Regions from separate parts of the Comamonas sp. B-9 genome, predicted to be linked through region 3. Evidence: predicted binding sites of a transcription regulator. Region 3 holds the regulator's gene; each other region holds the start of a gene.
What was found. Region 3 encodes LexA, which represses DNA repair genes until DNA is damaged. Its sites were predicted from a motif close to ACTGTATNNNNATACAGT; they were not measured.
Positions count from the first base shown of each region.

Region 1 (2,265 bases), on a different contig from region 3:
GCATGTCTGGCCGAGCCAGCCATGGCTGAACTGGCTGGGCATGGGCCTGGCCTTTGCGCTGTCGCTGCTGGCCGGGCGCGCGCTCTACCTGGGGGTGGAGGCGCGTACGCCCAGCTTGCGCTCTGTTGCCCGCTGGGAGCTGGGCCTGGTCGGGGGCGGCCTGCTGGTGACCCTGGTGGGGGCGCGCTTGTCGATGTAGGCAGGCCCTTGCCGGCGCTTGCCGGCGCTTGTCGGTTGGCCGCTCAGCGGTGCAGATCGCCGGCGCGCTCGGGCTGGTAGCTGATGCCGGTCACACGCACGGTCATGGTCTTTCCGCCCACGGACGGCCAGGCCAGCTCATCGCCAATCGCCAGGCCCAGCAGCGCACTGCCCACGGGTGCAAATACCGAAATCTTGCTGCTCGTGTCGTCCAGGTCTTTGGGGTAGACCAAGGTCAGCTGGAACTGCTTGCCCGATTCGGCAATGTCAAAGTTCACGGTGGAGTTCATCGTCACCACATCCGGCGGAATATCGCTGGGCTCCACGATATCGGCGCGGGCAATCTCGGCCTCCAGATCCGCCTTGCCGGGGAAGGCACTGGCCGGCATGGCCTCCAGCAGCGCTTCCAGGCGGTCCACATCCAGGGATGACAGGATGAGTTGGGGTTTGCGAGACATGAAAACTTCCTCCGGAGTATGTAATCCCCGAATGTAGGCCATGGCCCATTTCGCACCAAAACGGTGCGAATAGCCCTGGTGTGCGCGGCGCTTGCAGAGGCTGCCGGGATGGCGGGCAATGCATGAAATACTGTATATAAAAACAGTCATCATCCGTTAGTATGCCTGCCCGCCATCCCTCCATCCACACCGTTGACACTGCCCCGCTAGACGACCCGCAGGCCCTGCAGCGCTGCGCGGACGACCTGGATGGGCCTGTGCCAGTGCGCGTGCCGCTGCCGGTGGCCCGCAAGGGGCGCGGTGCGGTCGGTGTACCCCGCCACCGTTTTGCCAGCGATGTGCGGGAATGGGCTGACGATGGCTGGACCCCTGCAGCCGCTGAGGCGCCTGTGGCTGGCGATGCGGATCTGAACCTGGAAGAAGGCGCCTGGTGGCAGCAGGACGCCGAGAGCCTGCCGACCCAGGTGCACGAGGAGCGGGCACGCAGCGCGATCCAGAAAAACGACTCACCCGATATCTTCTTTGATCACTCGGTCAACCCCTACCGGGGCTGCGAGCATGGCTGCATCTACTGCTATGCCCGGCCCTACCACAGCTACCTGAACCTCTCGCCGGGGCTGGATTTTGAAACCCAGTTGTTTGCCAAGACCAATATTGCCCAGGTGCTCAAGGCCGAGATCAGCCGCCCGCGCTACCAGCCGGCCTCGCTCAATATCGGCTCGGCCACCGATTGCTACCAGCCGATCGAGCGCGAGCTGGGCCTGACGCGGCAGTTGATCCAGGTGCTCAGCGAGGCCGAGCACCCGTTCTCGCTGATCACCAAGAGCAGCGCGGTGGAGCGCGATACCGACCTGATTGCCGCTGCGGCGCGCAAGAACGCCGCGGCCGTCTACATCACGATCACCAGTCTGGACCCACAGCTGACCCGCCTGCTCGAGCCCCGGGCTGCGGCGCCGCACCGGCGGCTGCGCACGATACGCCGGCTGACGGAGGCCGGCATTCCGGTCGGGGTGAGCGTGGCGCCGCATATTCCGTTTTTGACCGAAGACATGGAAGAGGTGCTTGCAGCCGCGCGCGAGGCCGGCGCCACCACCGCCTTCTACACCGTGCTGCGCCTGCCCTGGGAACTCAATGTCGTGTTCCAGCAGTGGCTGCAGGCCCATTACCCACAGCGCGCCGCCCGGGTGATGCAGCGGGTGCGCGACCTGCACCAGATCAGCGAGGCCGACCGGCTGCGCGGCAAGAGCTATGACAGCCAGTCCTTCAGCCGCATGAAGGGCCAGGGCCTGTGGGCCGATCTGGTGCGCCAGCGCTTTGTGCGCGCCTGCGCGCAGCTGGGCTATGGGCGCGAGCGGCTGGAGATGGATTGGCGCGGTTTTGAGGCCTGGCGCGCGCAACAGGTGCAGCAGGCCGTGCGCCAGGGAGGCGCCGCGCAGGCGCCGCACCCTGGGCAGGGAAACCTGTTTTAGCCGCGCTTGCGAGCAGCGGCGACCGTGGTCGGCGGCTGCGCTGCAACGCTTGCAGGCACAGAGGCAGACGCCAGCTGCGCCAAAGTGGCAGGTGGCGCAGAGCGGCCCTTGCAGCTGGCAAAAATATCCAGATCGGCCTG
Region 1 is NZ_KE148579.1:23,922-26,186, reverse strand. Features, by position in the region: partial or broken gene H928_RS33340 (acyltransferase family protein) at 1-199, shown strand, start outside; gene rnk (nucleoside diphosphate kinase regulator) at 243-656, opposite strand; gene H928_RS27620 (PA0069 family radical SAM protein) at 932-2,125, shown strand; gene H928_RS27615 (phosphoethanolamine transferase) at 2,122-2,265, opposite strand, start outside.
Region 1: the regulator LexA is predicted to act here: its motif matches at 786-803, upstream of H928_RS27620 (PA0069 family radical SAM protein).

Region 2 (2,265 bases), on a different contig from region 3:
GGACTTGGCCGCACGGTTCAAATCTACCGGGAAATGCTGGCGCTGCGACAGCGCCCAGGCGAGCTTGGGGTCTAGCTCCAGATCGAGCATGCCGCCGGCCGCTGGTGCGGTAATTTCTGCCGGGCTGAAACCGTAGAAGCGCATCAGCCAATCGGCCTGGTAGAGCCGGTGCTCGCGGATCAGCGGCGGCGCCTGCAGCGGCAGATCGGACGAGGCATCGGGGATGGGGCTGAAGGCCGAGTAGTAGACCCGGCGCAGGCGCTGGCCGGTGTAGAGCGCGCTGCTGGTGAGCAGAATGGTCGCATCATTGGCACTGTCGGCGCCGACAATCATCTGCGTGCTTTGGCCGGCCGGCGCATAGCTGGGCGCAGCCGCGCGGGCCGCCTGGCGCTGGCGGGGCAGCGATACCAGCTTGCTGCCCTGCTGGTCTTGCGTCTGCTGCCGCGCGACCTCGATATGTTCTGCCACCTGGTGCATGGCAGAGGCAATGCCTAGCGCATCTTTCTCGGGCGCCAATTGCTGCAGGCCTTGCTGCGTGGGCAGCTCGATATTGATGCTGAGCCGGTCCGCATAGCGGCCCGCCAGGGCCAGCAGCTCAGGGGCAGCATCCGGAATCGTCTTGAGGTGGATATAGCCGCGAAAATCATGGTCCTCGCGCAGGCTGCGCGCCACCTCCACCAGCTGCTCCATGGTGTAGTCCGACGACTGGATGATGCCGCTCGACAAAAACAGGCCCTCTATACAGTTGCGGCGGTAAAAGTCCAAGGTCAGGCCCACCACCTCGGCCGCGCTAAAGCGCGCACGCTGCACATTGGAGCTTTTGCGGTTGATGCAGTAGCGGCAGTCGTAGATGCAGAAGTTCGTCAACAGAATCTTGAGCAGCGAGACGCAGCGGCCATCGGGCGTATAGCTGTGGCAGATGCCCATGCCCTCGGTCGAGCCCATCCCCTTGCCGCCCAGGGAGTTGCGGGGCTTGCTGCCGCTCGATGCGCAGCTGGCATCGTATTTGGCGGCATCGGCCAGGATCTGAAGTTTGGCGAGGGTTTGCATAGATACTGTGTATATGTACAGTATTCTAGCAAAACCCCCACAGCTTCGCCAGTGCGGGCGCGGTCCCGCTTGGGGAAGCGCCCCTCTGGGATGGCTGGAGGCGTGGGCCGGTTGAAGGTAGATTCTTGCAAATACTGTATATAAATACAGTTATCTCCAAAACCAATACCGTCTTAACGCCATTCGGCCATCAATGCTGGATCAAGCCTGCGGCCTCAGCTTGGCCAGCACGGCCTTTTCCTTGACGGTGGACTCGGCGGCAAACTTTTTGTAATCAGCGCTGTTCATGTAGATCGGCAGCATCTCAAAGCGCTGCAGCATGGCCTGGTAGCTTTCCATCTCCATCGCTTGCTTGAAGGAAGTGTGCAAGGCAGCTTGCACATCAACCGGCATGCCCTTGGGGCCCACCAGGCCAAAGGGCGAGTACTGCGTGGTCGGCAGGCCCAGTTCGATCAAGGTGGGGGTGTTGGGCAAGGTCGGCAGGCGCTTTTCGGTCCAGACATTCAAGGCGACCATGCGGCCCTGGTCCACATAGGGGATGACGGCGCTGGTGTCTGCCGCGACCATCACCTCGCCCGCCATCGTGGCGCGCATCAGCTCGGACGAGCCCTTGTAGGGCACATGCACCACATCCAGGCCCAGCTGCTGCGCAATGATGGCGGAGGTGACGTGGGGGGACGTGTAGGTGCCGGTATTGCCCAAGGTCAGCTTGCCAGGATTGGCCTTGGCCCAGGCCACCACATCCTGCCAGCTCTTGAGGCCGGACTGGGTGCTGGCCACCATGCAGAACGCATAGCCGGTGACATTGATGATGTAGCTCAGGTCCTCCACCGGGTTCCATTTGAGGCCGGTGGTAAAGGGCAGGCGCATCACGCTCATCGGCAGCTGGGCGATGGTGTAGCCATCCGCTGCCGTGTTCTGCAACTGGGTCGCGGGCAGCGAGCCAGCAGCGCCAGGGCGGTTCTCCACCACAATCGGCTGGCCCAGCACCTTGGCGGCGTTCTCGGCCAGTTGGCGCATCGTCAGATCGGTCGGCCCACCGGCCGGAAAAGCCACCACCAGCTTGATCGCCCGGGTGGGGAAGGTCTTGCTGGCATGGGCCAGCGATGCGCCCGCCCCCATCCATGCACCGGCTGCCGTGGCAGCCCCCGCTTGCAGCATGCTTCTGCGCGTCAACACCATATCTTTGTCTCCATTTCGGTCTATAGGCGACAA
Region 2 is NZ_KE148643.1:32,690-34,954, forward strand. Features, by position in the region: gene H928_RS0119800 (putative DNA modification/repair radical SAM protein) at 1-1,050, opposite strand, end outside; gene H928_RS0119805 (tripartite tricarboxylate transporter substrate binding protein) at 1,252-2,226, opposite strand.
Region 2: the regulator LexA is predicted to act here: its motif matches at 1,184-1,201, upstream of H928_RS0119800 (putative DNA modification/repair radical SAM protein).

Region 3 (2,265 bases):
TTGGCGTGCGCGCGCGATGGCCTCCAGCAGCACCTGATGCACGGTGCCATTGCCGGTGGTCGCCACCACCAGGCCGTCGATGCCCTGGGCCTGTAGCGCCTCCACCAGCCCCGGGCGCAGTCCCGCGTGGCTGGTGACGATCTCCACCCAGGGCCAGGGCTGGCTGGCCGGCACTGGCAAGGCGGCCAGCCACTGGCTGCCGCTGTAGCCGTCCGCTGTGCCTGGTGCCTGCGGGGCATAGCCCTGGCGCAGGCGCACGGTCACGCCATCTACCCAGCCCAAGGGGCCCTGCTCGCCCGAGGAAAAGGCCAGCAAGCGGTGCGGATGCACCTTTTGCAGCCAGCGCGCGCTGTGCAGCTCGCCGCCGCCCGTCACGGCCACCACCTCCCGCAGCAGAGGTTGGCCATCCGCATCCAGCGCCGCTGCGGCGGCCACGGCATCCTTGAGGTTTTGCGGGCCATCGGGCATCAAGGCATTGGCCGGGCGCATGGCGCAGGTCAGCACCACGGGCTTGGCCAGGCGTCCTAAAACGCAATGCAGGAACCAGGCAGTCTCTTCGAGCGTATCGGTTCCGTGGGTGATAACAACAGCGCGCACGGTCTCATCGCGCATGGCCGCATCGCAGCGCTTGAGCAGCGCATGCCAGACCTCGTCGTTCATGTCCTTGCTATCAATTTGCGCTATCTGCACCGCATCCAGCGGGCCTGCCGCAGCTGTCTCGATGCCGCTCACACCCGCCAGCAAGGCCGCAATGGACAGCTGGGCTGCGCGGTATTGGCCGGGTTTCTCGGCATCATCGGCCATGCCGGCAATGGTGCCGCCGGTGCCGATGATCAAAATTTTTGGCTGCAAGGCTTGCCTCCTGCAAAAAACTGGTTAAAAATACAGGTACTGGATTGATATACAGGTGTTGGGATGCACAGTGGCTTTGCTTCTGCCCGGCACCGCAGATCACACGGAGATCTTATGCGAGACCATCCCAAACTGACCGCGCGCCAACAAGAAATTCTGGACCTGATCCAGACCGCCATTTCGCGCACCGGCGCCCCGCCAACGCGCGCCGAGATTGCCAGCAAGCTGGGCTTCAAATCGGCCAATTCGGCAGAAGACCACCTCAAGGCACTGGCCCGCAAGGGCGTGATCGAGCTGGTCAGCGGCACCTCCCGGGGGATTCGCCTGCAAAGCGATACCGTGCGCTCCATCAATGCCGCTCGCGGCACGCGTTTCTCCTCACCGCTGGCAGGCGTGTCCAACGCCACCGCCGGCCTCGGCCGCGTGGTGCAAGAGCTCGCCCAGCTGGCCCTGCCGCTGATTGGCCGCGTCTCGGCCGGCTCGCCCATCCTGGCGCAAGAGCATGTCGACCAAACCTATACCGTGGAGGGCGGCCTGTTCCAGCAGCAGCCCGATTACCTGCTCAAGGTGCGCGGTATGTCGATGCGCGATGTTGGCATCATCGATGGCGATCTGCTGGCCGTCAAAGCCACGCGCGAGGCCCGCAACGGCCAGATCATTGTGGCGCGCCTGGGCGATGACGTCACCGTCAAGCGCCTGCAGCGCACCAAGGACGGCATTGAGTTGCTGGCCGAAAACCCGGATTACCTGCCCATCATCGTGCAGCCCGGCGAGCCCTTTGAGATCGAAGGCATTGCCGTGGGCCTGATCCGCAACACGATGCTGAACTAGGCCTAGCGGCCCTTCCGGCCACTTCGGCCCTCCCTTTTCTGCGCAACCCCAGGTAGCGGGCGTTGTGGGCTCTTGGCCCACAGCCCTGGGGGATGCGCTCGCCCTGCGCAATCCTGCTGTTACCCGTATACCAAGGAGTCTCCTATGCTTGTAGCAGATGCATTGCGCGCGCTTGCGCCCTTTTCCCTCGTCGCTGGCCTGCCCTGGTTCCAGTCCATCCAGCGTGCCATTGTGCGCAGCAACCGCCGCCGACCCGGCCATGGCGCCGCCAATGACGGCCAGCTCGCCGCCCAGGTGCACTGCTTTGCCACCGCGTCCTCTGCCGCTGTACAGCGTGGCGCCGCCCAGCAGCTGAGCTTGCTCGATGGCCAGGGCCTGAACATGTCCGGCGTGGACACGTCCGGCATGGAAAAGCCTCACGCAGACAGCCCTGCCGATGAGGCCCCCGCACAGCGCCCCATCGACCGCATCCGCCTGCCGCGCAAACCCGCTGCGCGCCGCCGCCTCTCGGTAGGCGTACAGTCCCACCCCCGCCCCTTCCTGTCGGTGCAGCGCTGCAGCGCCCAGGCCGCCAACGATGCC
Region 3 is NZ_APCR01000221.1:304-2,568, reverse strand. Features, by position in the region: gene H928_RS0101630 (asparaginase) at 1-852, opposite strand, end outside; gene lexA (transcriptional repressor LexA) at 967-1,683, shown strand; gene H928_RS0101620 (hypothetical protein) at 1,828-2,265, shown strand, end outside.